Regions from separate parts of the Erythrobacter sp. F6033 genome, predicted to be linked through region 1. Evidence: predicted binding sites of a transcription regulator. Region 1 holds the regulator's gene; the other holds the start of a gene.
The links. Region 1 encodes LexA, which represses DNA repair genes until DNA is damaged. Its sites were predicted from a motif close to GTTCCNCNCTTGTTCT; they were not measured.

Region 1 (3,281 bases):
GGCGGCGGAGCGGGCGACAAATCATGATGCTGTTTGTGACCGGCATGGTCATAGAAATCGCGCTCATGCCGATTGTGCTGTTCCACTTTCACAGAGCCGGTGTGTACGGGGCGTTTGCAAATGTCGTTGCGATCCCAATGGTCACATTCATTTCGATGCCCCTGATTGCAATTGGCTTATTTCTCGATTTGATCGGGCTTGGCAAACCGGTTTGGTGGCTGGTTCAACAGTCACTTGATGCGCTGTTGGCGATTGCCCACTTCACTTCATCCCAGCCAGGTGCAGTGAAATTGATGCCGCAAATGGGGTACGGCACGATTGCGCTATTCGTTGTCGGCTCTTTGTGGTTGGCGCTTTGGAACGGTTCGGCTCGATTACTCGGAATTTTGCCCGTCTCGTTGGCTGCGGCCATGCTAATTCGCACCCCCATTCCGGATGTGCTGATCGGCCGCGAAGGTAAGCATGTTGGAATAACCGTTGAGGATCCAAATGGAGGACGCAGGTTGCTGTCACTTCGTGACAGTCGGTCATCCTATTCCCGAGACAATTTGCTTGAATTGGCGAGTATCACCAGCGATCCGGTCCCAATCGCCGACTGGCCTGGGGCACGCTGCTCATATGAATTCTGTGTCTTAGAGATCGAAAGAGGAGGAAGAACGTGGGTGCTTATGCTGGCGCGCAACAGGGACCTTGTTGAAGAACGTGCCCTTGCTGCGGCCTGCGAACGATCAGATATCGTCGTGGCAGACCGCTATCTTCCTATGTCCTGCTCACCGCGCTGGTTGAAGGCTGACAGGAGAATGCTGGAGGAAACCGGCGGTCTATCGCTCATCCTAGTGAACGGACGGATAGACAGCGTTGCATCGCGACAAGGCGAACACGGGTGGTGGCGCGGGGAGGGTGACTGACACCGCCCCGCGCTCACATAATCAATGATACCGACGGAGCAGGCCAGCCAATTTGCCCTGAACCTGCACCTCGTTTGAGCCGTAGACTTGAGGGTCATAGGCAGCGTTTGCTGGATCCAATCTGACGCTAGCACCTTCTTTGTGAAGATACTTCAAAGTCGCCTCTTCACCGCGCACTAGCGCAACGACAATCTCACCGTCCCGCGCGCTGTCGGTGCGGCGCACAAGCGCAAAGTCACCATCGAAAATGCCAGCCTCGACCATCGAGTCACCAGACACCTCAAGAGCGTAATGCTCGCCCGGACCAAGCAGAGCAGCTGGGACTGGGAGTGAGTTTTGACCTTCGAGAGCCTCAATCGGTGCACCAGCCGCAATCCGCCCATGAAGTGGAATCTCAATCACATCATTCGCGGGTTCCGGGGCAGCCCTCATCGCAGCATTGCCCGCTACGATAGTGTCATTGGCGGCTAAAGAGCTACGCGGCGTCGGGGTCGCGTCCTCTGGCATCTTGATGACTTCAAGCGCGCGAGCGCGATTGGGAAGACGCCGAATAAAACCGCGTTCTTCAAGAGCTGAGATCAATCTATGAACACCCGACTTACTCTTAAGGTCGAGCGCCTCTTTCATTTCTTCGAAGCTTGGTGAAATGCCGGATTCGTCAAGCCGTTGTTGGATAAACCGGATTAATTCGTGCTGCTTTGCCGTCAGCATGGAGTTTGCTCCCTAAGACGCACCATTCGCAAAAGCGCATACACGCTTTCTAGTGCCACATATGCGCACCCAAAGAGGCACCACAGAGAGGTGCGTTATGAATACTGGCCGTCCGCCAATAAGGTGAACGAATGTGGAACGAATAGGCAACCTTAGAGGGCCTGTCAACCTGATCCAGTCTCTCAAGACCTCGGTTTACCGCCATTTTCGAGCCAAAAGACGCCAACTTCGGCTCCGGCTTGTGAAGCAGCACATCCAGAAGGTCTATCGATGAGGCAATTCGCTTTCGCCAGTGATTGAAGAGCGCTCGAATCTTGCGAATCTGTGAGCCAAACCGATTGTCCATCTGATACGGCTCTGAGAAATTCTCTTCGGTGCCCGCCAGGGGGAAGGTCTTGCTTTGTTGGAATTTGGGTCAGGCCTGGGAAAGGGGTTTGAAAACCCATCATTGCCCTGATCAGGGGCAATGCAAATAGGTAACAGGTGACGAAGCTGGAGACGGGATTGCCTGGTAGCCCCAATATCACCTGCTTTCGTTGCTCAGACTGGCGGGTTGCAATCATCAGCGGTTTACCCGGTTTGATTGCGACTTTCCAAAACTCGATCTCTGCCCCCCAATTGATCAGCGCTTGCTGGATCAAATCATGATCGCCAACTGAAGCGCCGCCGGAGGTGACAAGCACGTCGCAATCATTGGTTTTTGAAAGGGCATCGGCCAATGCGTCCAAATTGTCCGCCACCGGGCCGAGCAAATCGATCGTGCCGGCAATCGGGGAAATCATTGCGCGAAGCATAGCGCCATTGCTCGCGGGAATTTGATGAGCCGCCAGTGTCGCGGGCAAACGAACAAGCTCGTCTCCGCTGTCAAGCACAGCAATTCTCGGCGCGGGAAGCACTGGCAGAGAAGAGAGGCCGCCAGAGAGCGCGAGGGCAATCTGTGCAGGTCCTATCAGTGTCCCGCGATGCAATAAAGTGTCGCCCTCATGAAAATCGAAACCTGCGCGCCTGATGTGTTGCGCCGATTCCGGCACGACTTCGCCTTTGCGCAGGCTCACTGTCTGACCGTCGACAACAGCATTCTCTTGGATCAGAATGCGGTCAGAACCGTCAGGGAGATGGGCGCCGGTTGATATGCGGGCGCACTGCCCATCAATCAGATGCCCTTTTAAGGGAGCGCCTGCGCGGCTTTCTCCCACGAGATCCCATGGCCCGTTCCCACAGATTGCGTATCCATCCATCGCTGACAGATCAGCCGCTGGTTGAGTTCGGACGGCTGTGACATCCTCGCTGACATGATGACCCTGCGCGAGATGGGTTTGGATCTCAACGGGCGGAATGTCTGACGCAAGAGCGAGTAGCTTCGCCTGGGCCTCTTCGAGTGTCAGCATTGACGGCACTAGGTCGCTGCCTTCCAGTTACCTGATTTGCCACCGCGCTTTTCAAGCAGCCTTATCTCGCTGATCACTATCCCCTTATCTAAAGCCTTGGCCATATCATAGATTGTCAGGAGTGCGGTGGAAACGGCGACCATTGCTTCCATTTCAACACCAGTCTTACCGGTCAGGGCAGCACTAGCGGTTGCTCTGATGGATTGGTGTTCAAAATCAAAAGCGACATTCACGGATTCAAGGCCCAGCGGATGGCAGAGCGGGATCAGGTCCC
Region 2 (3,281 bases), 240 kb from region 1:
CGCGCCGGTTGCCATCTGCCTGTTGGTCAAACTGCATGAAGACCAAATTCCAGATTTCGACAAAACGATCGCCATCTTCGTCAGGACTGCCGGGAGGTCCGCCAAAAATGTGATCGCCGTGATCGTAGAAAATCTCCGAACACGGCCCGCAAGGCCCTGTTTCGCCCATCGACCAGAAGTTATCGTTGGTCGGGATGCGGATGATCCGCTCTTCAGGCAGTCCTGATATCTTACGCCACAAATCAAACGCTTCATCATCTGTATGATAGACAGTCGCAGTGAGCCGATCTCGCGAAAGACCCCATTCTCGGGTCAGCAACGTCCAAGCATTCTCGATTGCTTGCTCTTTGAAGTAATCGCCGAAAGAGAAGTTGCCGAGCATCTCGAAGAATGTGTGATGACGCGCAGTATAACCGACATTATCGAGATCGTTGTGCTTGCCGCCTGCCCGCACACATTTTTGTGAGGACGTTGCGCGCGGTGCAGGAGGTGTCTCAAGACCGGTAAACACGTTTTTGAAGGGCACCATACCCGCATTGACGAACATCAATGTTGGGTCGTTATAGGGCACAAGCGGGGCACTGGGCACCTGCGCGTGATCAGCACTGCCAAAGAAGTCTAGAAACGACCGGCGAATATCATTGGTTGACGTCATAGTTTGGCAGTTAGGGAATGCGCCGCGCGGGGACAAGACACTGTGTGCATTGTCGCTGATTAGCAGCGAACCAAAAAAGCAATTTGCTACACGCAGATACAGAAAAACCGGCCTCGCCTTGTGCCCTTGGGGTTGGACTGGCGAGTGCCGGTTTTCCGGTTTTCCGGGCGCTGCAGCGATCGCAGCCTTGCCCGCTTGAGGATCAGTCGTCGGGGTTCGCGTCCGGCCCCGCCATCATTTCCTCGGCGACCTCATCAGTGCGGCTGCGAATAGCAGCTTCCAACCGGTCACAAACTTCAGGATTTTCCTTGAGATACATCTTGGCATTTTCACGGCCCTGGCCAATGCGAACGCTGTCATAGGAATACCAGCTACCCGATTTCTCTACCAGATCCGCCTTCACGCCAAGATCAAGGATTTCACCGCGCTTCGAGATACCTTCACCATACATGATGTCGAACTCGACCTGCTTGAACGGCGGGGCAACCTTGTTCTTCACCACTTTGACACGGGTGGAGTTGCCTACCACTTCATCGCGGTCCTTGATCTGGCCCGTACGGCGAATATCGAGGCGAACAGATGCATAGAACTTGAGCGCGTTCCCGCCGGTTGTCACCTCGGGATTGCCATACATAACGCCGATTTTCATGCGTAGCTGGTTAATGAAGATCACCATACATTTAGAACGGTTGATCGATCCGGTCAGCTTGCGCAGCGATTGGGACATCAACCGTGCCTGAAGGCCGACATGGGAATCGCCCATTTCACCTTCGATTTCCGCGCGGGGGACAAGCGCCGCGACCGAGTCGACTACCAAGATGTCAATCGCGTTGGAGCGGACGAGAGTGTCGGTAATTTCCAGAGCCTGTTCACCGGTATCGGGTTGCGAGACGATCAATTCATCAATGTCCACGCCAAGCTTTTTCGCATAAACAGGGTCAAGCGCGTGCTCAGCGTCGACAAACGCAGCCGTCCCGCCAGCTTTCTGAGCCTCTGCAATGACATGGAGCGCGAGTGTCGTTTTACCCGAGCTTTCTGGACCATAGACTTCAATGACACGGCCTTTCGGAAGGCCACCTATGCCAAGTGCAATATCAAGGCCGAGCGAACCGGTTGAAATGGATTCAACTTCCATCGCCTCTTTCGAGCCCAGCTTCATCGCCGAGCCTTTGCCGAATGCGCGATCAATCTGAGCGAGCGCAGCGTCGAGCGCCTTTGAACGGTCCACGGATTTTTCCTTATCTACCAACTTAAGATTAGTAGCCATCGCACGGCCTCCTTAACTTGCCTAGAGGTGATCAGGAATTATCGACCGCCCCCTTGTTGAGACAGTATGTATCCCATTTGTTCCACAAGAACAAGAGTGGAACATGAATTTTCCTACAAGTCTGTGATAATATCCGAATTACCGCGAAGGACTGCGGATTTTCCATTCGAAATTGCGCGTCGAATTCGCTGCGATTTTGATCTCAACAATCTCGTCTCCATTCTTCACGCGAGTTTTTGCGCCGCGCGGGCGGATGTCCCACTCACCCGATTCGCCAAGTCGCAACCGGATCGTCACATCGTGAGGATTGGCGTTGCGCAGTTTGGCCTGCATCTTGACCCATTTGCGGCCTTCTTCGTCCGGTTCAGCATCTTCTTTGATCCGGCCGCACGAGACATTGACTTGGTTGCTGCTCGGCATTTCCAATTCAACATCTTGTCCGCGAGCGTAATCGCGCAGGTCCGTTTGCGCGACCATTTGCAGGCCGAACCCACCGGGCTCGTAGAGCGTCATTGAACCTTGCGGCAGGGCCACTCCCAGCCCTTTCATGTCCGTATTCTTCGTCACAAGCAGCATGTCAGCTGGTCTGAAATCTTCTTCGGGATCGCGCCAATAATAGGGATTGCACTCTGCCAGATAGAGCAAGCGCGCCTTCACATCCTGTTTGTTCAGGAAGGCCACCTGCTTCAATCCCTTGGCCGAAACGGTAACGCGCTCCGGAACACGGTAGAGTTTCAGGTCACCAAGCTGCTCTTCTTCAGCTGACAATACGGAAACTGCAGCCACTGACTCCAAATTAGCCCGCTTCATCCGAGAGCCTGTGACGACAATCATTCTGTCTTCGGCGTACCCGGCCATTGGCGCAGGTGCAGGGGGCGGAGGAGGAGGCGGGATAGGGATAGCGGAACCCTGCTTTGTATTGCCAAGCGGATAGCAGGTCAGACGCAGCGGGCTCGCAACAGGTGGGTCAGCAAGCCCTTCAAAATCGCTTTCAATGTTGAGCGTTCCCGCAATCACCAAAAGCTGCGTATTCTCGAACGACTGGCCGTTATCATTTACAAGGCTGAGCCAGCTAAGCAGACTCATTTCGAATTCATCGCCGCGGCCAGGAGTGTTTTTGAAAGTGGCGATGTAGTCTGCCTGCCAGTCGAAGCCCCACGCGAGGTAAGTTAGCGTGACCTCATAGGTCCCACCGCTTTCATCCTGCGTATCGATCGAGAAAACCGGCTTCGCGGACAATCCCGTGGGAATACCGTCAAAGGTGAGAGTTTCGGGAATGCCCGCGCAACGTACAGCTTCGAACCCCTCACCAGTTTGCAAAACGAGACCGCCATCGGCGCGAGTGCGAACAACCGCGCG

Region 2: recA (recombinase RecA) is a predicted target of LexA. The motif match lies at 2,010-2,025, and genes of this name have one in related genera.

What each region holds. Positions count from the first base shown of each region.
Region 1 covers NZ_JALKAZ010000001.1:1,370,274-1,373,554, forward strand. The annotation lists gene MWU39_RS06445 (ComEC/Rec2 family competence protein) at 1-908, shown strand, start outside; gene lexA (transcriptional repressor LexA) at 930-1,619, opposite strand; gene MWU39_RS06455 (molybdopterin molybdotransferase MoeA) at 1,802-3,007, opposite strand; gene moaC (cyclic pyranopterin monophosphate synthase MoaC) at 3,016-3,281, opposite strand, start outside.
Region 2 covers NZ_JALKAZ010000001.1:1,125,676-1,128,956, reverse strand. The annotation lists gene alaS (alanine--tRNA ligase) at 1-655, opposite strand, end outside; gene recA (recombinase RecA) at 858-1,922, opposite strand; gene MWU39_RS05300 (hypothetical protein) at 2,061-3,281, opposite strand, start outside.